3 regions of the Mammaliicoccus sciuri genome follow, and region 2 is predicted to be linked to each of the others. Evidence: riboswitches for the same ligand, from Rfam matches in the RefSeq annotation. Region 2 holds a riboswitch; each other region holds the start of a gene.
What was found. A riboswitch is a leader RNA that binds a small molecule or an ion and turns the genes downstream of it on or off. The one in region 2 is predicted to bind thiamine pyrophosphate.
Positions count from the first base shown of each region.

Region 1: another riboswitch for thiamine pyrophosphate. It lies ahead of tenA (thiaminase II); the one in region 2 lies ahead of thiD (bifunctional hydroxymethylpyrimidine kinase/phosphomethylpyrimidine kinase).
Region 3: another riboswitch for thiamine pyrophosphate. It lies ahead of MUA60_RS01000 (3-oxoacyl-ACP reductase); the one in region 2 lies ahead of thiD (bifunctional hydroxymethylpyrimidine kinase/phosphomethylpyrimidine kinase).

Region 1 covers NZ_CP094824.1:340,489-348,815, reverse strand. The annotation lists gene MUA60_RS01595 (IS30 family transposase) at 1-182, shown strand, start outside; gene MUA60_RS01590 (CynX/NimT family MFS transporter) at 362-1,552, opposite strand; gene MUA60_RS01585 (helix-turn-helix domain-containing protein) at 1,669-2,229, shown strand; gene MUA60_RS01580 (fructosamine kinase family protein) at 2,262-3,122, opposite strand; gene MUA60_RS01575 (hypothetical protein) at 3,198-3,497, opposite strand; gene MUA60_RS01570 (VOC family protein) at 3,919-4,815, shown strand; gene tenA (thiaminase II) at 4,859-5,536, opposite strand; TPP riboswitch at 5,603-5,711, opposite strand; gene MUA60_RS01560 (epoxyqueuosine reductase QueH) at 5,772-6,503, opposite strand; partial or broken gene MUA60_RS01555 (poly(glycerol-phosphate) alpha-glucosyltransferase) at 6,608-7,504, opposite strand; gene MUA60_RS01550 (IS3 family transposase) at 7,526-8,327, opposite strand, start outside.
Region 2 covers NZ_CP094824.1:895,483-903,809, reverse strand. The annotation lists gene cls (cardiolipin synthase) at 1-1,025, shown strand, start outside; gene MUA60_RS04575 (HD domain-containing protein) at 1,090-1,755, shown strand; gene yidC (membrane protein insertase YidC) at 1,784-2,653, opposite strand; gene thiE (thiamine phosphate synthase) at 2,735-3,376, opposite strand; gene thiM (hydroxyethylthiazole kinase) at 3,377-4,168, opposite strand; gene thiD (bifunctional hydroxymethylpyrimidine kinase/phosphomethylpyrimidine kinase) at 4,161-4,973, opposite strand; TPP riboswitch at 5,071-5,169, opposite strand; partial or broken gene MUA60_RS15535 (aggregation-promoting factor C-terminal-like domain-containing protein) at 5,295-5,567, opposite strand; gene MUA60_RS04545 (single-stranded DNA-binding protein) at 6,507-7,076, opposite strand; gene MUA60_RS04540 (YwpF-like family protein) at 7,258-7,695, shown strand; gene MUA60_RS04535 (IS110 family RNA-guided transposase) at 7,842-8,327, opposite strand, start outside.
Region 3 covers NZ_CP094824.1:220,448-228,774, reverse strand. The annotation lists gene MUA60_RS01015 (BglG family transcription antiterminator) at 1-505, shown strand, start outside; partial or broken gene MUA60_RS01010 (PTS fructose transporter subunit IIC) at 585-2,040, shown strand; partial or broken gene MUA60_RS15485 (PTS sugar transporter subunit IIA) at 2,151-2,546, shown strand; gene MUA60_RS01005 (NAD(P)-binding domain-containing protein) at 2,598-3,746, opposite strand; TPP riboswitch at 3,881-3,982, shown strand; gene MUA60_RS01000 (3-oxoacyl-ACP reductase) at 4,092-4,844, shown strand; partial or broken gene MUA60_RS00995 (LLM class flavin-dependent oxidoreductase) at 4,875-5,345, shown strand; gene MUA60_RS00990 (IS3 family transposase) at 5,375-6,238, opposite strand; gene MUA60_RS00985 (transposase) at 6,247-6,783, opposite strand; partial or broken gene MUA60_RS00980 (LLM class flavin-dependent oxidoreductase) at 6,839-7,678, shown strand; gene MUA60_RS00975 (AEC family transporter) at 7,675-8,327, opposite strand, start outside.

The DNA of each region.
Region 1 (8,327 bases), 550 kb from region 2:
AAATGATTCGTCGTTTTATTCCAAAAGCACATGATTTATCCAATGTTCAAAAACGCTTCATAAAAGCCATACAACAATATATGAATGACTATCCTAGAAAGACTTTAAATTACAACACAGCTCATCATAATATGGCAGAAAGTTTAAAGCACCTCAATCTGTATGAATCTTTCCAAAGCTAAAGTCTTAGCTTTGGTTACCTGTTGAGTATTAATTGATTAAAACCAATCAATCCTCAACAGGTTCGAATACGGTTAACCCTTGTGTACACCTCAGTCATTATAGGTGGCTAACTTAAACTTGAAATCCTCGTAATTTATTTATAATTAAAAAATAGAAATAAAGAAAACGAGACATTAAATTAATGTCTCGCTCCTAAAGTTTGTTCTATTGTAATGTTTCTACCCGCACGTGATCCTATAATCATAATGATAATTGACGTAACAAATAGTATGCCAAATGACGTATTCCAACTATTTGTAGCATCGTGCAGTATACCGAATAGTAGTGGACCAATCGCAGTAAATAAATACCCTACTGACTGTGACATACCTGATAATTTAGCTGCCGTTAAACCATTTTCTGTTCTTAATCCAAAGAATGTATTAACAAGTCCAAATGCTAAACCACTGGCAATACCAATCAATATAATACCTAAAAATGCCCAGTTAGGTTGTGACATTAACGTTAGTATACCTAATACGAAAAGTAATCCTGTCACAAAAGTAATCAGAACTTGGTTCTTCATTTTTTCAGCAAATATAGGTGTGACAAAAGTTAGTGGAATAATGGCTAATTGAAGAATCGATAAATAAATCCCCGCTTCATTAATTGGTGTACCATGACTTAATAAAAATTCAGGTAACCAATTTATCAATGAATAAAATATCATTGACTGACCGCCCATTAATAGCGTAATTTGCCATGACAATGGTGATTTCCAAACATTTATATTTGTCGTAGTTTGAGAACTATTAACCGTTTCATGTTTGTTTAACTGGAATGACCATATAATAATACCTATAAACGTTACAATACCTATTAAACTGATTGCAATGTTGTAGTTAAAATGTTTAACAAGTGGTGCTGTAACATATGATGAAGCACTTCCAAATATATTCATCACGACTGTGTAATAACCTGTCATGATACCTATACGTAGAGGAAAGTTCATTTTAATAATGCCTGGTGTTAACACATTTCCAAATGCAATCCCTACACCTATTAATATCGTACCGACATATAACCAAGAGACTCCCGTAATCGCTCTTAAAGCAATACCTATACAAATTAATATGAGTGCACCAAAAACTGTACGTTCTAATCCAAATTTATGACTAATTTTAGCAGCGAATAGTGAAATCACTGCAAATGAAAGCAATGGAATAATTGTGATTAAACTGACAGATGTATTGGATAAATTTAAAGTTTCTTTAATTGAAGGTAATGCAATCCCTACTGAAGTAATAGGTGCTCTTAAACTGGCTCCAATTAGTAAGATACCAATAAATAATATTAAAGTTTGTTTTTTACTTCTATTTATATGATCCATCTTTTTATTATCTCCCTAAAGTGAATTTCTGTTATACTGTTCTTAACGTTCGTTATAAAGAACACATTATATTGTACAATGCGTTCGTTATAAAGTAAATAGGAGTGTTTATATTTATGAAAGATATCCATACAATTGTTGCGCATAATTTGTCACAGTACCGAACATCGCAACAATTAAGCCTAAGCACAGTATCTAAATTGACAGGCGTAAGCAAAACAATGCTCAATCAAATTGAGAATGGACAATCTAATCCTACCATTACAACTTTATGGAAAATAGCAAATGGCTTACATTTACCTATATCTGACTTAATTTCTAATAAAGAAGATAACATTAATTGCGTGTCTAAATCAGACATTACACCTATATATAATGATAATCAATCCGTCACAATATACCCATATTTTCCATTTAATATTGATAAAAATTTTGAGATGTTTAATATGATTTTACAAAGTGGAGCTGAAATGAAATCAGAAGGACATCACAATGGATCTGAGGAATACATTATCGTTCATAGAGGCACACTTGAAGTCGATATCAATGGCATTAAACACACAGTACGTCAAGATGATGCTATACGTTTCGAATCTGACGTCACACATACTTATCGTAATATAGGTGAAGATGATGTTCATTTAACAGCAACTATACAATATCAACACAATAAATAAAGGATTGGGATAAATTTTTATCCCAATCCTTTTTACCTATCATTTAATATGTCATCCATTGTTCTCTGAACACTACCTGCATACATTGACCCAAACTTCACTAAGTGAACCATCAATAAGTATAATTCATAAAATTTAATTCTTTCATTTGCACCTTTACTTAATGGTAATGCTTCATCATAAGCTTTATAAAAGTCTTCCGTGAAACCACCAAAGACTCTTGTTGCTCCTAAATCAAATTCACGATCTCCATATAATGGAGAGGGGTCGAATAATGCTGGTTCCCCGTTTGATAAGAACATATAATTACCTGCCCACAAGTCTCCATGTAGTAAGGACGGTTTACTTTTATGTTCTGTTAAAGCTTCTATAATAACTGTACGTACTTGTTCAAATTGTTGAAGTTCGTCCTTTGACCAAAGTCCTCGTCTTACAATTTCGTCTCTCAATTGATCTAAACGTTGCTCGACAAAAATATTAATCCATGTATCTTTCCAACCATTTTCGAATGTAATAGCACTACCATGATAAGGTAAATGAAATCCAAATTTACCATCTTGTTGATAATGACTATGCAATTTCGCTACCAGTTTGCCGAGTTCACTTTGACTACCTCGGCGACCTTCTTCAAGATAACTCAGTATTAAATACGCATCTCCATTAATTTGACCGTAACCTTTAACAACAGGTGCCGTAACACCCGCTTCTTCAAATGCTTCTAAACCAGCAATTTCGGCAGCGTAAAAATCTTCGCTTCTATTATGTTGAACAAGTAGAAAATCCGTTCCACTCTGTCTTTCAATTCTATATGCTTCATTTACATCTCCACCACTTACTGGTATGAGCTCTTTAATATCATCTATAGGTAATTGTGATTGCCAATCTTTATTCATGACGATCCCTCCTATGTGTTATTGTATTAAAAATTAATCAAAGTTCAAAACAACAGCTATTTATTTTCATATACCCTAATCAAAGTTTAATGATTCAAACTTATAAATCATCTGCAAAATCAACTCGCCATCTTTCGTAAGATGATAATAGATGTTGGGCGGCATAATCTCTTCAGTTCTAACACTGATAAGATTATTTTGCTTCAACAATTCTAGAGATGCTTTAATAATATGACTATCCACTTTCTCAAACGCTGAAAGTAATGCTTTTTCTTCTCTTTCACAATCACTCATATAATTTAATAGTTGAATACCGTGATTTTGAATAAGGTGATTCATATTTTGTTCAATCTTCACTTCATTAATTAAAGTCACTAAAATAACCCCATTTCATATTAAGTATATTGAAACATTCATATGTTAGCTTTTTAAATTAATTTTATACGTTTTGAAAATTTGCTGTTTTAGATCCACCGTATGCATATGCATGTGCGACTTTATCATGACTACTATATCCAGGAATATTTACTGCCATATCACACGGAACACTAACGAGCTTATAAGGTGATAGCTGCAATAATAATTGTTACTTTACCTTTTCTTGTTAGCTTCATAGTCACACTCCTAGTTTTTATTTATAATTACCATGATAGCACTTTTAAGTAAATTACTAAATGATATTTAGGTAGTCCTAAAGTCCTATTGTCTAAAATTATTTTTATATTTACAAATGAACTAAATGTTTATATTTATAACGATGTGTATAATAAGTAAAAAGGATTGAGGAGATGAAGAAATGAATAATCAAAGAATTGTTCCGCATTTATGGTTCGATAACGAAGCTCAAGAAGCCGTCGATTATTATATGCAAACTTTTCCAGAATCAGAAATCATTTCAGATGTAACGTTTACAGATTCACAATCCGGAGATGCAAAACAACTCACTTTTAATATTTTTGGTTATAAATTTATGGCAATCAATGCTGGTCCTTATTTCACAAAAAATCCTTCCATATCATTTACAGTACTTTTCAATCAATCTGAAGCAGCATTAATCGACAAAGTTTGGACTGCACTCGCACATAACGGGAAAATTATGATGGAACTTGGTGCTTATGACTTTAGTGAAAAATACGGCTGGTTGGAAGATCAGTTTGGCGTTTCATGGCAACTGCTCATCACCGATCAACCATTTGATAATCGTATTAGACCATCATTTATGTTCATTAATGATAATGTTGGTAGAGCTGAAGAAGCGATAAACTACTATACAAGCGTATTTAAAAATAGTGGTGATATAAGTAAATTTTATTCCCCAGAAGGCATGGAGCCAGATAAGCCAGATACACTTGCACACGCAGAATTTAAATTAGAAGATCAATATTTTGTCGCTCTTGATAGTGAACATAAACATGAATTCAACTTAAATGAAGGTATTTCATTAATGCTATTTTTAGAAGACCAACAAGAAATTGATTATTATTGGGATAAATTATCTGCTGTACCAGAAGCCGAACAATGCGGATGGGTTAAAGATCAATTCGGTGTCTCTTGGCAAATTGTCCCAAAAATCATGGATCAAATGGCAGAAGAAGGCACACCAGAACAAATGAGTAACGTTACAAAAGCATTCCTTAAAATGAAGAAATTCGATGTAGAAACTTTAATAAAAGCCTACGAAGGCAAATTATAGTATTAAAAAAGACAGAAGCGTCGTGCATGCTTCTGTCCTTTTTTTATTTAACCGGTACTGGCCATGTTTCTAAATGTTCAGCCATATCCCAGAACATATATTCATAGTAGCTTGTTTTAACAATAATGTCTTCCAAGCGTTGTAATTCCGCTTCTGTCTTACCTTCTGCAACTTGATCCATCAACTGAATACAATCTTCTTTGTACTGACTAAATTCATCTGAAGCATACATATTGATCCATTCTCCATATAAAGGATGGTCCGATGCTCCTTTAATTTTAGCTAATTTTAAACCTATATAATTATAACTCCAAGTACATGTCAAAATAGCCGCAATAACATTCTCTATACCACCTTGTTGTGCCATATTCAACATATAACTCGTATAACCAACAGTCGTTTGAGCTGGTTCTGTCTCTTCTAATTCCGCTTCTGATATACCAAATTGCTTAGCATAGCCTCGATGTAATGACATTTCAGTATTTAATGTGCCATTCGCTAAATCAGCATAAGTCGCCATCATTTTTAAGTCTGTTGATTTAGCTGCACCGATTGAAAATAGTCTCGCATATTCTATTAAATATATATAATCTTGTTTCAACCAATGTTTAAATTTTTCTTGATCTAACGTGCCATCACCTAATCCTATAATAAAAGGATGTTCCATATAAGATTGCCAAATCGGTTCAACTCTATTGAATACTCTATCTGTAAATTTCATTTATAAATCCTCCTTATAATTAAAAAAACGCTATTTTCATTAAGAAAATAGCGTCATGAGTACCTTAAAATCAATACGCCACTTTCCTACGCCAGTATAAGCTGGATCAGGTTCAAGGAATTTTAAAGGTATCACTTTAATCTCAGCCTTTATAAAGGCACTTCCAGTGGTTTAAAATTATTTAACTTATATACTCTTACAACATATCTGTTTTACCTTAGGATTGCAAATAAAATTACATGCAACTTTTATTACATGATTCTAAATAAGCTTTAGCCTGTTTATTCACTTCTTTAAAATCTATACCTTGTTTCATAGCTGCAAACACACAACCACAATAGCATTGTCTAAAAATTTCATACTCATTGCACATTTTAATCGATCTTTCATACCCCTTATTCTTCTTAAAATCACTCGGTAAATAATAAACATGATATAAATCTTGAACATCCATACCAAGTTCGTTAATCAATTGTGCATTTTTCTTAGGTGACAACGTTAAAGCACTCGCGAAATAATCATATCCAAGATTAGCTGCCGCTTCTGCCACGAGTTCTAAACGCATTTCGAAACAAGCCGTACATCTTAGCCCACCTTCATTTTCATCAGCTAAATCCTTGCTTTTAACCATTTTCATAAATTTATGTGGTTCATAGGCTGCTTCAATATATTTAACATTAGAATTTGTACGCTCGTTAAACTGTTCAACAAACGTTTCTTGAACTTTCGCCCTACGCTCATATTCACTTTTCGGATGAATATTTGGATTCGCAAAATAAATCGCAACATCCGCATATTGTGTTAATAACTCTAACGTATAAGTACTACAAGGCGCACAACAACTATGAATTAAAATAGAAGGTCTTGTTTCGGAACGTTCCCATTCAGAAATCATTTTACGCATAACCTTATCATAGTTAATCTTTTGATTTTTCATCTTAGCAATAATACCATCAGCTGAAATCACCATATCCCTAACCATTCCTTTATACAAAAATTGTCATTTTTACAATATTTTATAACATTCAAAATGTGATATCAATATGATGATTAGAGATAGTGTTGTGATATTTATCCTTTAAAAACTTTCTGATATTGTACATATCCAGATAAGTAATGTTCAATGTCATCAATTCTTACTCTATAGCCATGGTGTTTAATAAAGAATGAATGAAGTATCCTCGAAGGATTCTTAAAATACATCGCAACTTCTGGATAGAAAAATCCTGTTCTTTGATAATTTGCACGTTTATGAATGGTATCTATAAATTTCTTTTCATCTAGATGCTGTTCAACTAAAGATTCATAACCTGATTCTTTAGCATATTCAACTAAGTGATATGTAGCCATTAACATTTCTAAAAATGTTGGGAAAGTGGTTTCTCTTTGGTACATATAATCTAAATAGCTAGACACATTCTGTATACCGAATTTAAAATATTTTTCTTGTGGATCGATTTGTACAAGTTCATTTGTACAATAACCTAACCAATGATCGTGGTACTTCCAATAATCTTTTTGAATAAAACGTTCAAATAAATTTTTAACGATATTTAACCATTTTTCATTATGATCTATTTGGTATAACCTTAATAAAGCTAATGCCGCTTCTCCGTCGTAATATATAATTCTATATTGTTCCTTTACAGTTAATTCAGGGTAGTTAATAACATGTACTGTTTTAGCATCTTCGCCTATCATTGTTTCAATACCACGTGCCACTTTTTATGCAGCTTCAAGATATTCTTTTTTATTTGGATTATGTTTTAAATATTCACAAATTGCGAATATAAACGCTGCATTCTGACCTAATTTAATTTCATTTACATTTTTAGTATCGTCAAATATATGACCTAAGCCATCAGTTTCATATAAATAATGATTGATTAAATAATCTATAGCTTTTTCTGCAATTGTGATATCTTCATTTAAATATGTTAAGCCTTCTATTAAAGCATATTGTACTGAACCCAAAAATCTAAACCTTAATTAGTATATTATTTCAAAGGTTTGTCTCCTGTAATTTTTGGGAGATAAGCCTTTTAATTTTGATTTGATTCTTTCGTTATTATAAAAATCGATATATCGATGAATAGCTTGTTCAAGGTCCTGAAAATCTTTAAATTCTTGGCCATAATACATTTCTTGTTTAAGTAACCCAAAAAAGTTTTCCATAACTGAATTATCTAGACAATTACCTTTTCTAGACATACTCTGAAATATTTTATGGTCTTTTAATAATCTAGTGTATTGTGAATGTTGATAATGCCAGCCTTGATCTGAATGAATCGTTAAACGATGATCTAGGTTTGGACGACGCTTTATCATTTCTTTTAATGGATTGATGACTATATCTAATGTAGGACGACTTGAGATTTTAAAGCTGATAATCTCTGAACTATATAAGTCCATAAAAGGTGATAAATATAATTTCTGACCATTCATTAATTTGAACTCTGTAATATCTGTTACGACTTTTTGAAATGGGAGACTTGTTTTAAATCTACGATTTAATATATTTTGAGCTACTTTACCAACTTTACCTTTAAAGGAACGATACTTACGACCTCTATGTGTGAACTTTGTACAAGTTAGATTATGTTCTTTCATAATTCTTAGTACTTTTTTATGATTTACGATAAGACCTCTATTTCTTAGTGCTTGTGTAACACGACGATAACCATAGGTATGGTTTGATTCTTCACATATTTCTTTTATTACTTGAATCAATGTTTCATCTTTATCAGCTTTACTAAATTTATTTATCCAATAATAGTATACAGATTTAGCT
Region 2 (8,327 bases):
AGTCATATATTCATATTCAATATTATATCTTTAAGAAGGATAACTTAGGTAAAAAGATCTTATTTGAACTTGAAAAGAAACTTCAAGAAGGATTAGAAGTTAAAATGTTATACGACGATATGGGTTCTCGAAAATTAAATTTATCTTCATTTAAAAAATTTAGAGCTCAAGGTGGAGAAGTTGCAAGTTTCTTTCCTTCTAAACTACCACTCATTAACTTTAGAATGAACAACCGTAACCATAGAAAGATTGTTGTGATTGATGGAAAAGTTGGTTACGTAGGCGGCTTTAATGTAGGAGACGAATATTTAGGTTTAGATAAAAAATTTGGTTATTGGCGTGATACGCACTTAAGATTAGAAGGCGACTCAGTCAATGCATTACAGCTTAGGTTTATGTTGGACTGGAACTCTCAATCTACACGTGACAAGATGCGCTATGAACCCAAATATTTCCCTGATGTTGAGTCTGGCGGAAAAGTTGGTATTCAAATTGCATCAAGTGGCCCCGATGAAGAATGGGAACAAATCAAATATGGTTATTTAAAAATGATATCTGAAGCTAAAAAGCATATTTACATTCAAACACCTTATTTCATTCCAGATTTATCATTTTTAGATGCGATTAAGATTGCTGCCCTATCAGGCGTAGATGTTAATGTGATGATTCCTAATAAGCCCGATCACCCATTTGTTTATTGGGCAACATTTGCCAATGTCGGAGAATTAATAAAAGCTGGCGTCAAAGTTCATATTTATGAAAAAGGCTTTATACACACGAAGATGGTGGCCATAGATGATGAAGTTGTAAGTATTGGTACAGCAAACATGGATAATAGAAGCTTCGTATTAAACTTCGAAGTTAATGCCTTTATTTACGACGAAGAAATCGCAAAGAATTCACGATTAGCTTATGAGAATGATATGACACATTCATCATTATTAACAGTTGAAAGATATGAAAATAGAAGCACGTGGATTAAATTAAAAGAAGGTATAGCACGTTTACTATCACCTTTACTATAAATTCTAAACAGGTAGAAGAGATGATTGATCAAACTTTTCTACCTGTTTTTTTAAGGAGAAAGATATGAATAAAGAACAGATTATTAAAGAAGCAGAATCATATGTTAGAACATTACACCAAAACGATACGACTGGTCATGACTTTGAGCATATTCTAAGAGTAAGACATCATGCTCTAGATATTGCACAGTTTGAGGACGTGGATTTATTCGTAGTTGAATTAGCAAGTTTACTACATGATGCTGTTGATAAGAAATTATTCAAAGATGCGAATACAGCGTGGCAACAACTTTATCAATGGATGAATGACATGGATATAAGCGAAACGATTCAAATAGAGATTATCCATATTCTAAAGTATGTTAGTTATAATGGTGGTAAAAATGAAGGTAAACTTACAAGCTTAGCAGGAAAGATCGTTCAAGACGCAGACCGTATAGATGCGATTGGCGCGATAGGAATAGCTAGAACATTTCAATATGCCGGTCATTTTAAAGAACCTATGCATATCTCTTCTCAACAACCGCGTAATTTAAATGATCTACAAGAAGGTCAATATCATGATGAACCGAATACGGCAATCAATCATTTTTACGAAAAATTATTATTATTAAAAGATTTAATGAATACTAAACGAGGCAAACAAATCGCTGAAGAACGTCATCTATTTATGGAAAACTTTTTAAAACAATTTTATAAAGAATGGGATGTCACTAAAAAAACAAACTAATCACGATGATTAGTTTGTTTTTTTGCTTTTATTTCTTTTTCTTTTTATTAGATACGAGTTTAGCTGGTTTCTTCTCTTTGTTAGCTTCTTGTTGATTTCTTTCATGTGCTTCAATGATTGGTTTCATTTCTTCTTCAACTTTGTTGTTATAGAAGACATTACCTAACCATGTTTGAACAACTAAGAATGCACCACCGACTGCCCAGTATAAACCTAATGCAGATGCTGAAATGTATGACATCCAAATAATCATAATTGGAGAAATAAACATCATCATTCTCATCATATTTTTCTGTTCATCTGGAACATTCGCATACTTCATAGAAACAAATGCTTGTAATGCATAAATGATACCTGCAATGATCGTAATAATTAAATCAGGTTCAGTTAAATTAAACCATAAGAAATTCGGATATTCTGTAATTCCGCCTTCAGTAGGATATTTTAATACATAGAATAATCCCATGACGATTGGCATTTGTATAACGATTGGTAAACAACCCATGTTCATAGGATTAATACCATGTTTTTTGTATAATGCCATCATTTCTTGATTGGCTGCCATTTTTTCTTCTTGAGTACGAGCACGTTTAACTTTTTCTTGAATTGCTTCCATTTCAGGTTTAGCAAGTTTCATTTTTTCACGCATTAACTTTTGATTCTTGTACGTCTTCATCATAAATGGGAATAACGCAAAACGAACAATTAATGTTATAACAATAATAGCTAGACCATAATCGTGATTCAAATTTGTACCAAGCCAATGAATAACACTATCCATCGGTTTTACGAATGTATTATAAAAGAATCCATCCCTATTCTCAGGTTTAGAATAATCACAACCAGCTAGCACAACCATTACACCAAATAATAATGGCCATAAAGCTTTTTTCTTCATTTTTCCACCTCTATTGATATACTCACATAAAACTCATTCTATCATAGAATAGCGACAACATAAATCAATATATTAATTTTATCAAATATTTTTATACTGTTTATGAAAGCCCTTCACAGTTTGTTCAATATTTTGACTTTTCGCTATAGCAGAAATAACACTTACACCATTTGCGCCAGCTTTAATAAGCGGTTGTACATCAACTTCAGTAATGCCACCGATTGCAACGATAGGAATATTTTGATTGATTTTTCTCATGTTCTCAATCATTTGATATCCACCTTCTTCTCCTGCATCAGCTTTAGAATTTGTAGAATGTATAGGTCCGGTTCCAATATAATCCACTTCGGATATATCAGATTGATCATATTCCATTTTATTTGCAACACTCAAGCCAATGATTTTGTCTTTAAACTTATCTTTAAAATCAGATACGTTTCGGTCATCTTGTCCAACATGAATACCATCAGCATTTAATTTAATTGTTAAATCTACATCATCATTAACGATAAATGGAACTTGATATTGCTTGCAAAGCTCAAATAAAGATTGCGCAAGGGCTTCTTTTTCTGCCCCTTTTTTACTCGTCTTACCTTTTTCACGAAACTGAAACATCGTGATGCCTGCCTTTAAAGCTTCTTCAACAACTCTTATAAGATTACCATCAGTAATGTCTTGACTGCCTGCTATAAAATATACTTTTAACGTTTTTGGATCAAACATTTAGTTCACTTCTTTCACAATCTTTTTCTCTTTAACAATTTCTTCTGTTATAACATTCAGTTGATCTATAAACGAAATTTGGAATGTACCAGGTAAATGTGCTCCAGGTTGTTGATATGCCAACTCACTTGCAATATTATATGTTGATAATGCTTCTTCTAATACGTCTATTGTGATGTTTTTTTCATGAGATAAGAATGCAGCAATTACCCCACCTAATAAACAACCTCCACCAGTTACTTTCGTTAACATCTCACTACCATTGTGCAATTCAATGATTTTATTATGACATGCAATGACATCGACTTTACCAGTTATGATAATCGGTAGCTTTAATTGTTGATGTGCTTTTTTCGCAATTTTAACAGCATCAAGCGTATCATCACTATCTGTACCTTTCATAATCGTATCTTCTTCTATAAGCGCTAATATTTCTGATGCATTGCCTCTTATAACATCAACTACTTCATCATTTAATAATGTCGTACAAAAAGTCTTTCTTAATTGTGATGCACCAACAGCAACTGGATCTAGAACTACTGGAACATCACTTTGATGCATAATTTCAGCATATTGCTTCATATCATAAGCTTTATCAGTCGTAATCGTGCCTATGTTAAGAAGAAAAGCACCTGCTGCTTTTGAGAATTCTTCTGCTTCTTCAGGTTCTTCACTCATTGCTGGACTCGCACCTAATGAAATTAAACCATTAGCTGTAAAGTTTTTAACAACATCATTTGTATAACATACGATTAATAGACTATTTTCTCTAATATTTGTTAATTTACTCATAATCTAATCCCTCTATCTTTTGATATGCAAAGTGGTTTACTGGACCTCTACCTTTGCCTATTTCAGGTGTATATTGAATAGCTAAAGTAATAAATCTTTTAGCTACTTCTACCGCTTCTTCAATTGTATGACCTTTAGCTAATTCTGCTGTTATCACTGCACTAAATGTACAACCTGTTCCATGTGTATGTTTCGTATTAAATCTTTCACTTTTCCGACTTTTCACACCATTTTCAGTAAATAAATAGTCGATTGCATCACCTTCCAGATGCCCACCTTTTATAACGACACCTTTAGATCCAATTTCATTTAAGAAAAATGCACCAGCTTTTTTAATTTCTTCTTCAGTTTGAATTTTAAATCCAGTAATATCTTCTGCTTCTGGAATATTTGGTGTAACAACTGTAGCTAATGGTAATAATATTTCTTTAAGTTTCCCTTTCCCTTCATCACCCATTAGCGCATCACCACTTTTAGCAACCATGACTGGGTCAATTACATACGGCTTACCAGATTGTTCAATAAATGGTTTAATCGATTGCATCATTTCTTCTGATGCAATCATACCTGTTTTGATAGCATGTGGTACTTCGTCATCAAAGACACTTTTTAATTGGTTTTCAATAACTTCAACAGGTAAATGGTAAACATCTTGTACACCTAGACTGTTTTGAGAAACGATACTAGTAGCAACTGCCATTCCATAAACGCCTGACGCATGAAATGACTTCAAATCTGCCATAATACCCGCTCCACCACTTGGGTCCGTTCCAGCAATCGTTAATGCTATATTCGGTTTTTTCATTGTAATCCACCTCAAATTTATATTTATAATCCTTTTATCTATAACTTCATAAAAAATGACCTCTTTCATAAGAAAGAGGTCAATTAATAGTTGTAAAAACGTTCATCGACCACTTTCCTACGTTGGCATTATCCAAATCAGGTGTTAAGGGACTGAATTAAATCATCTCAGCCAATTGGCGCCCCTAGCAGTCACTCATATATTCAGTTTATTTAAGATTATCAAATAGACGTATTGTGGTCAAATTAAAAAATCGCCTAGGATATTTCCTAGGCGATTGGATAAATTAATTTATAGCCACTTTAGATTAAAGTGTGTGGCTTACCACCATCCGTTAGCTTGACGGAAAGCAATAGCAGCTGATTCTGAACCGTAACGGCTTTTAGCGTAGTTTAACATACCTTTAGTTTGTGTAGCTACTGAACCAGTACCCCAAGATTCTTTAGTTTGGCCAAGACCACGGTATCCAGCTGGGTTAACTGCATTTGGATTACCACTTGATTCTGGTAATACAATTGCATTCCACATAGCTTCTGAACCACCAGCAGCTAAGAATTGAGCTTTAGTAGATCCACCAGTGCTAGCTGTTGAAGTTTGAGTAGTTCTAACTTTTTGAGCTGGCGCTTGGTATGATTGTTGAGCTGGTGCTTTATATGTTTGTTGTGCTGGCGCTTGGTAAGATTGAACAGGCGCTTGGTAGCTTTGTTGTTGAGCTGGAGCTGCAACTTGTTCTTGAGTTTGTTGAACTGGCGCTTGTTGTGCTACAGGCGCTTTGGCTGGCTCAGCTGATTGAGCTGGTGCTTGTAATGATAAAGTTTGTCCAACAATGATTAGATCTGAAGATAAGTTGTTCCATGCTTTTAATTGAGATACAGTTACATCGTATTTAGCTGCGATTTCACCTAAAGTATCTCCTGCTACTACAGTGTATTCTGTAGTTGATTCTGAACTTTTCTCGTTAACCTTGATTACTTGGTTAGGGAAGATTAAGTTAGATTTTAAACCATTTTCTGCTTTAATAGCACTTACTGAAGTACCGTATTGTTGTGAAATACTACCTAAAGTATCACCAGATTTTACTGTATGTGTTGCTGCATCGGCTGTAGCTGTTACCCCTGTAGTAACTGCAACTGCCGCAGTTGAAACTGCTAATAATTTTTTCATGATTGAATGTTTCCTCCTGTAAGGTTTTCACTTTTTATATGATTTTTACTGTTTAAACTATACCACTAATTTTTATGTCATAGGTTACAGCTATATGAAAAAATTAGAGCTAATATTACAGTTAGATTACGTTGATTTTCAGACAATATTCTGAATATTAATGATTAAAATAGCTAAACAAAGGGATTTATAAAGATTGAACAAAATTAATTATCAGACAATTTGTCATATTCATGTAATTTTTTAAACAATTACTTTTAATTATGTATACTTGCTGCCCTACAGCAAGACAGCAAGTCTCGGAATTTAGAATCAAGAATATTTATTTTCGGAAGTATTTCTATAAACAGTTTTTATTGAAGTTTAATGCTACGAGGTTGTTACTTTTGATGCATCAGCATCAGGAGTTTGTTGTTCAGTTTCTTTAATAACGTCAACGACATTATGATATTCGCTATATAACTTTTCATCTAAGTTATTTTCACCATTTTCTTTAGCTAATGCTTCAGCTCGTAATTTTTCTTTTGCTACTTTAGATGAAAGGTCACTAGCATAACTTTCAGCACTTTCACTAATTAATTCACTCATTTCCTCTTTCGTTTGAGGGATCGTTGATTTACTTGATGCAGGCATATTTAAGAATTTAATCGTTTCACATATAATTTCTGTTATATAGTGTTTCTTATCATCTTTAACATATGCTCTTGATTGAATTTGCCCCGTTAATGCAACAAGCTGTCCCTTCTTAGTATATTCATGAATATTATGTGCAAGTTTACCAAATGCTTTACATACAATAAAATCAACAGCAATCGTGCCATCTTTAGTCTTATATCCGCGTTCAACAGCTAAACAAAATGTAGAAATGATAATTTCGCCTTTCTTATAATATGCAGGGTCCTTAGTTAAACGTCCAACTAATACAGATTTATTTAACATATTCTCACCTCCTTATACTTATAATATAATGAGTCAATTTTTTTCAGTCAAAGTCCGATAAATCATAAAATAAACACTTATTCTTCACTTTATTTTATGATTATTGTTATTTCATCCAAAAGTGCTTTATAATAGATAATAAAGTTAAACATTCGTAGATTTAACGATAAGGGGGATGTTTATGAAAACATTTAAAGCCGTACGCTTTCAAATTGTAGATGATGAACAGATTACAGAATATGAATTATTAGATGGTATCATTATAAATAAAGAAAATAGTGGTACAGGATGGCTACTAGAGATTTTAATTTCAGATATCCATTATGAACAAATGAAAGAATATCACGATAACCAAACCTTACTTGATACACGTGTCGTAATAACTAGACCTTCAAACGACCCAGCATTATTTGATGCAACCATCAAATACATAGAACAACTAGACGATAAAATATCCGTCGTATTTGAATGTCATATCTATACATTACGACAAGTATATGCAGAACGATTATTAGAGCAGCTCATAGATGAAGGCTTATCAGGAGATGAGCTTAAAACATCATTTAATAGATTGATGCAATCTAAACCAAAATTAAAAGACGAAAAAAGCAATATATAAAGAAAAAACTAGGACAGCTAACGGTCCTAGTTTTTTCCTACGATTTGTCAACTACTACGTAGTAAAAAATATTTAAAATTGGCATCACTAAATAAGCCTTTATTATTTAATAATTTTTTCAATATGTTATGATTTAGATGAATATATTATCCGTGTGGAGACAAGTGATAATCATATTCTTTATTATTTATTACGAGATAATGAATGGTTTTAAGTAGTTTGTTAATGCAAGCTACTGATGCAGTCTTGTGGCCTTTGCCATTAGGCTGCTTTTTTAATTTGTAATAATAGTCGATAATATGATTTTTAAATAACCTTTGACCCAACAGAAAATTTTTAATGATTAAGTAAAATAATGATCTAGCATGTTTGTTTCCACGTTTGTTTATTTTATCTTTAAAATGCGTTTTACCAGACTGATATCTTTTTATATCAATACCTACATATGCATTCAATTGCTTATGAGAATCAAAGGATTTGATATCACCTAATTCGCCAATAATCATTATGGCAGTTAAATCACCAATGCCAAGAATAGATTTAATTATTTTAAATTCTTCAAATTCTTCAGCTAACATTAATAATCTTTGTTTTATAGAAGCATGCCGTTTCATTAGGCTTAATAAATCTTC
Region 3 (8,327 bases), 680 kb from region 2:
TTTATTTTCAGAAGAAGATGCTCATAAATTTCAAACCATTTTAAATCAAAAGCAAAACCCTGTTTTAAACAACGACGCATTATTGCCTATCGACTTTCTATCGGTACCAATCGAAACAGACATACATTCTACTGTTGATATATTCCAACATGTGGAACTTTTGCTTAATCAACAACATGCCATATCAAGTGGGTATATTGAAAGTGCACTAGAAAGGGAGAAGTTCTCATCAACTTATATTGGAAATGGCATTGCTATTCCACATGGCGACCCTACTAAAGTCTTTAAGTCACATGTATTAATGTTTAGACTCCGCCAAGATATAGCATGGAAGCAACATAAAGTTCATTTAGTGTTCTTCTTATCTATTGCAGACAAAGATAAACAAGTAATGAAAAAAATCATACACAGTATTGCTGCATTAACAGAACAAGATGTTAAACATTTACTAAAATTAGATGATGAACCATTCAAACAATATATTATCGATCGTTTTAAAGAATAATTGCCACTACTAACGGCAATTATTCTTTTTTATGTTTTAGTGAATGCGTTTACAATTGAATTAAGAAGGAGCTGACGTTATGAAAATATTAGCAATTACATCTTGTCCAAACGGGATTGCACATACTTATATGGCTCAAGAAAAATTAGAACAAGCCGCAAAAGAAATGGGCATAGATATTAAAGTAGAAACACAAGGTGGTGTCGGTGCAGAAAATGTTCTGACATCAAAAGAAATTAGAGAAGCGGATGGTATTATTATCGCTGCTGACAGACAAGTCGATTTATCAAGATTTGACGGGAAACGATTAATTAACGAAAGTGTTAGAGAAGGTATTCACAACCCTAAATTATTAATTCAACGCATCATCGATCAAGATGCACATATTCATCATGAAAAAGGTGGCTATAAACAAACGCATGATGACGAAGATCAAAAAAGTGGTCTACAAATGGTCTATCAACATTTAATGAATGGTGTTTCATTCATGGTGCCATTTATCGTAGTTGGTGGTTTATTAATGGCCATTGCTTTAACTTTAGGTGGGCATACAACACCTGAAGGTCTTAAAATTCCTGATGATTCATTCTGGAAATCTATTGAAAATATCGGTAGTTTAGCATTTAGTTTTATGGTTCCAATTCTAGCTGGTTACATTGCAGTTAGTATTGCTGATAAACCAGGTTTAGTACCAGGTATGATTGGCGGCGCAATTGCTGCTGATGGTAGCTTTTACGGAAGTGAAGCTGGTGCAGGATTCTTAGGTGGTATTGTCGCTGGTTTCTTAGCAGGTTATATTGCTAAATGGATTAAAAACATTAAAATTCCTAAAGCGATGGCACCGATTATGCCAATTATCATTATTCCTATTATTTCTTCAATTATTGTAGGACTTATTTTCATATTTGTTATCGGCGCACCGATTGCGAGTATTTTTGAAGGTTTAACAACATGGTTAAAAGGTATGCAAGGTACAAATAGTATTATCTTAGCGCTTATTATCGGAGCTATGATTGCATTCGATATGGGTGGTCCAGTAAACAAAGTTGCTTTCTTATTCGGATCAGCTTTAATTGCTGAAGGAAACTATGCCGTTATGGGTATGGTTGCAGTAGCTGTATGTACACCACCTATTGGTTTAGGTCTTGCTACTTTTATCAATAGACGTAAATTTAATAAAGGTGAAATTGAAATGGGTAAAGCATCATTTACAATGGGCTTATTCGGTATTACTGAAGGTGCTATTCCATTCGCCGCACAAGACCCATTACGTATTATTCCTGCAAATATGATTGGTGCAATGGTTGCAGCAGCCATCGCAGCAATAGGTAGCGTTGGCGATAGAGTTGCACATGGTGGTCCAATTGTAGCTGTCCTTGGTGGTATCGATAAAATACTATGGTTCTTTATAGCTGTCATCATCGGAAGTACTGTTACAATGCTTGTTACACTTTTATTAAAGAAAAAAGAAGCAACCGTTGCAACACCTGAAATGGAATCATCTAATAGCGGTATCACAACATCATTTATGGGATCAGATGAAGATGATAACGATCAAAAAGAAACATCCACTTCAAATGATGAAACTCAGACAGAATCAGAACAAGTCTTTTACGAAAAAGTCATCACAATAGAAGATGCTGAAATGTCTCGAGATGACGCAATCGATAAACTGATTCACAATTTAAAACATCACAACTTTATAGACGATGAACAAGTGTTAAAAGAAGCTGTATTGAAACGCGAATCAGAATCAACAACAGCAATCGGCATGAATGTAGCCATCCCGCATGCTAAATCAAATGTTGTCAAACAGCCTGTCGTAGCTGTACTGAATAACAAACACGGTGTGGAATGGGAAAGCTTAGATGAAACACAACCTAAGATCATCTTCTTAATTACTGTACCAAATGATAGTAGCGACACACACTTGAAGTTATTACAAAGACTGTCACGTACGCTTATGGACGATGATACAAGAGAAAAATTAATCAACGCTGAAAGCACAGAATCTATTTATAACATTTTGAAGGAAATTTAATTTTAAAAGCCTGGAACGCATATGTTCCAGGCTTTTCTATATCTGATAAGTCTAACTGCATTGCTCTATTTCATGATACTTTTCACCTATCTTGCGTGCCGCTTCTCTGCCACCCATAATATTTCTAGCAAAAGGTCCTAATTCTAAATCAGCTAATCCACCTGATACGAATAAATTCGGCAGCCATTCTAAATGTTTACTAATTTCAGGATACCCACATTTATTGAGTGGTGCTTCATATTCATGAATTAAACGATTTAATATTGGTTGTGTTAATAAAGTATTATCAAATCCTGTTGCCAATAATATATGGTCATAATCTATATGTTTCCCATCTACTGTTATGATTTGATGATTGTTAATATGATCTAATTCATTGAGATGTATTGTTAGTCTTCCTTTTTTCACATATTTCTTTAATCTAATGAATAATTCTTGTGGCATCGAACCTTTATGACGTTCTTTTAAGACAATATCCATCTTCTCTTCTGGATCTATCACTTTTGTAAAGCTTGCCATATTTTTAGGTCCTAACCACCCTGGATCAGCATCAAAATCATGAATTTCTAGCGGCTTATTCGTCCATAAATGCACATGCTTTTCATCGTCATGATAAATTAATTTTAATGCTAAATGTGCAGCTGATATCCCGCTTCCTACAACATGAGAACTTTCTTTAAATTGAATATTTGCATCTTCAAAAATATGTTGTACATCTGGTGCATGCTCATACATTTTTGGAATCTTTGGCTTATGGTTACAACCAGATGCGATGATGACATTCTCTGTATATATCATCTCCCCTGATTCCAATACGACACACCAATTATCTCGATCTTTCTTTATATCTATTGCAGTATATTTAACATGACATTCATGTAATCGGTAATATTCAACTTGTTCTGCTGTATGGTCCATAAACATATCTCTTTTCGGTCTCTTATACTTACCATAAATGCCACCTGCATAATCCATTTTCTTAAAATATTGTTTTAAATGAAAAGGATTTGGGTGAACATGGTGTACGATTGGAGACCTTAAATAAGGCATACTAATATTCTTTGTTCGATGGTCAAATTGATGACAGAACACATCGTGCGGGTCAATAATTGTTAAATCTTTATTTTTTAATCCTTTAACTTTTAATTCTAATGCTATCGTTATCGCGTGGATGCCACCACCTACTATCGTCCACTTCATCATATCACCTTTAATCCTTTTAAATCGTAATCAGTACGTTTTATATCATAACCGATTTTACCTATCGTTTGCAACTGAACATTTATACAAACTTGACATCGATTATTAAAAACTATACATTGATAGTAATTAAATAGATGCACTAGGGGTGTTTTTTTAACTGAGATGAGTATGAACTCGAACCCTTTGAACCTGAACTAGATCGTACTAGCGTAGGAAAGTGTTTGTGAAATGAATTTATAGAGATGACTATGCCCTTTTTATAAATATCTTTGTTTTTACACAACTTTCTTACGAGAAGGTTGTGTATTTTTTTATTTAAAATTCTATATGGGAGTGTTACATATGACAAAAACAATTTTAGTAACAGGTAGTAGTAGAGGATTAGGCGCAACAATCGCACGTACATTAGCATCTGAAGGACATCAAGTCATCATTAATTATCATAATAGTAAAGCATTAGCAGAACAGTTAGTTGCTGAAATCGGAACAGAACAAGCGATTGCTATTCAAGCGGATGTGACGAATCGCGCTGAAGTTGATCAGTTAATTGATGAAGGCACGAAACATTTTGGAAAAATTGATGTCGTCGTCAACAATGCTTTAGTTAACTTTAAATTTGACCCAGTAAAACAAAAAGCATTCGTCGATCTTGCATGGGAAGACTATCAACAACAAATTGATGGCACATTAAAAGCAGCATTTAATATCGTGCAAAGTGTTGCACCACAATTCATTGAAAGAAAACAAGGTGCTGTCATTAGCACCGGTACGAACTTATTCCAAAATCCTGTCGTACCTTATCACGAATATACAACTGCGAAAGCTGGCTTAATTGGTTTCACGCGTAATATCGCTGCTGAATTAGGTCAATACGGCATTACAGCCAATGTCGTTTCTGGTGGCCTACTCAAAACAACCGATGCCAGCTCTGTAACAACACCTGAAGTATTTGACTTAATTGCTCAATCAACACCTCTTAAAAAAGTCACTTCACCACAAGATGTCGCAAATATGGTGAGCTTCCTTGCTTCTGATAAAGCAAATGGTATAACTGGTCAAAATTATACTGTAGATGGCGGCTTAACAATGAACTAGAATTCCAAAAGAGAGATAAGGAGAATAGAAATGCGTAATTTAAGAAGTGATCAACTCAATATTGGTGTCTTATTATATGGATGTGGCCATCATCAAGCAGCATGGCTTATGGAAGACTCCTCTATCGAACAAATTGGTGATATCTCTTATTATCAATCATTAGCACAACTATCAGAAAGAGGTTTATTAGATGCCGTGTTCTTTGCAGATAATCAGTCATTCCCTGCAAAGTCAGATAGTGAATTACCAGCATTCTGGTTAGATCCAATTGTGAACTTGACTGCTATATCACAAGTTACACAACATATTGGTTTAGTTTCAACAATTTCAAGTTCATTTTCAAACCCTTATACTGCGGCTAGGCAAATTTTAACGCTCGATCATGCGACGAATGGTCGTGTTGGTTGGAACTTAGTAACATCTATGACAGATATAGAAGCTCAAAATCATAGTATGAAAACTTTACCTCAGCATGATGATAGATATCATAAAGCTCAAGAATGTACTGAACCCAAAAATCTAAACCTTAATTAGTATATTATTTCAAAGGTTTGTCTCCTGTAATTTTTGGGAGATAAGCCTTTTAATTTTGATTTGATTCTTTCGTTATTATAAAAATCGATATATCGATGAATAGCTTGTTCAAGGTCCTGAAAATCTTTAAATTCTTGGCCATAATACATTTCTTGTTTAAGTAACCCAAAAAAGTTTTCCATAACTGAATTATCTAGACAATTACCTTTTCTAGACATACTCTGAAATATTTTATGGTCTTTTAATAATCTAGTGTATTGTGAATATTGATAATGCCAGCCTTGATCTGAATGAATCGTTAAACGATGATCTAGGTTTGGACGACGCTTTATCATTTCTTTTAATGGATTGATGACTATATCTAATGTAGGACGACTTGAGATTTTAAAGCTGATAATCTCTGAACTATATAAGTCCATAAAAGGTGATAAATATAATTTCTGACCATTCATTAATTTGAACTCTGTAATATCTGTTACGACTTTTTGAAATGGGAGACTTGTTTTAAATCTACGATTTAATATATTTTGAGCTACTTTACCAACTTTACCTTTAAAGGAACGATACTTACGACCTCTATGTGTGAACTTTGTACAAGTTAGATTATGTTCTTTCATAATTCTTAGTACTTTTTTATGATTTACGATAAGACCTCTATTTCTTAGTGCTTGTGTAACACGACGATAACCATAGGTATGGTTTGATTCTTCACATATTTCTTTTATTACTTGAATCAATGTTTCATCTTTATCAGCTTTACTAAATTTATTTATCCAATAATAGTATACAGATTTAGCTATTTGAGCGACTTTAAATAAGATACTTAATCGTATATTATATGTTTCATTTAGTTCCTTAATGACCTTTACTATTTCTGATTTTTGCTTCCGTAAATGTCGGTCAAGGCTTGTAACTTTTTTTGATAAGCTATACCTGCCTTTAACGTCTCATTTTCATTTCTAAGTCTTTCAAGTTCTTCACGTTCATTTTCATTTAAAGGTAAATTTTTATTATCTGATTTAGATCGTTTTTTAGTCATAGTGTGAGATCGTCCCTTTTGTTTATTATCTATATCAAGACGACACTTTTCATCAAATTGATGTTGCCAATTGGCAATGATAATAGGATTAATAATTCTAAAGTGATTCGCAGTATCTTGATAAGACAACATATTTTCTTGTCTAAATTTTAAAACAGATAATTTAAATTCGCTAGTATAAACAGTATTTCTACTTTTTATTTCTAAACCTTCTTCTCCAAACTCTTTATATTGATTGACCCAAATCCGAAGGACAGACCAACTTGAAATACCATATTTTAAAGCAATTGTTCTATAACTTTGATGTCCTTCTAAATATTCTTTTACAAGTTTTAGTTTGAATTTAAATTCATATTTTTTCCTCATTAGAATGCACCCCAATATTTTGATTTGTTTAGTTCAAATATTTGGGTTCACATCAGAATTTGCTGAGTTGATGGACAAACTATTTACATCTTGGCATAAAGAAGACTTTGTTCATGACCGTCATAACAATAAAGTGATTAATCATGAGCATGTGCATGCTTTTCATCATTCTGGCGATTATTTCCAAGTAAATGGACCGTTATCGACACCAAGTAGCCCACAAGGCAAACCTGTCGCTATGCAAGCTGGTGCATCCAAACAAGGTATTGCATTAGCCGTCAAACATGCAGATGCGGTTTATTCAGTTTCATGGAATTTGAAACAAGCGAAAGCTTATAGAAATAAATTAAATACGGCTATCAGCGCAAGTGATACACCCGAGAAATATATTAAAGTCTTCCCAGGATTAGTCACTTATGTTGGCGAAACACGTGAAGAAGCACTGCTCAAAAAGGAAAAATTAGATAAAGCTTTACCAATTGAAAATGCCATCAAACAATTAAGTACGTTTGTTAGACAAGATTGTTCAAAATGGGCACTGGATGAACCTGTCCCAGAACTTCCACCTGTAGAAGCGTTCGATGGTCCAGTAGGCAGATATGAAACGATTTTAGAAATTATAGAAGATACCGACCCTACAGTGAGAGAATTATTAGGTTATCTCAATGCAGGTGGTGGGCATCTCACATTAATAGGTACACCTGAAGAAATAGTAGATGAAATGGAGCTTTGGTTTAAGACTGGTGTTGCTGATGGCTTTAATTTAATGCCACCTACTTTACCTTATAGTCTTGAAGATTTTGTAACATACATCGTTCCAGAATTACAACGACGCGGACTGTATAGAGAAGCTTATTCAAGTCAGACATTTAAAGAACTTTTAAATGTACATTAAAAAATTAAATAAGATAAATAAATGACAGCAACAACAGAAATAGAACTAAATAACGTAGACATGAAGACTAATTCTGCAGCTAAAGCTGGGTAGTTATCATATTCTTGAGCAATAACTGAACTGTTCACGGAAGTTGGCATCGCTGAAGCAATAAATAATGTTTGTGCGATAATACCCTCTAACCCCATGCATTTTATAATGACTAATGCGATAACTGGTCCAACAACTAATCTTATAAAGATATAAATATAAGAAGATGACCATTTAAAATTAAGTTTAATATTGGCAATTTGCGCACCGAGAAGAATTAAAGCAATCGCAATCATAGCATCAGACAAATAACTGACAGTCGTCCACATGAACTCAGGAATTGGAATATGATTATAGTTTAAAATAATTGCAAGAACGAGTGCATAAATAATGGGCATCTTAAAGTAATTGAGTAATGCTTTAAGTTTAGCTAATTGAACGGATTGAATTGCGAAGACACCATATGTAAATGTGAAGACATTTTGCAGTGTTAATACAATAACTTGTGCAGACATAGCGAGTGGATCACTTTTAAATACAATATCATTTAACGGCGCACCGTAGTTACCAGAGTTAAAGAAGAGTACACTGTTTGTTAAAGTCGTCTCTTTACCTTTAT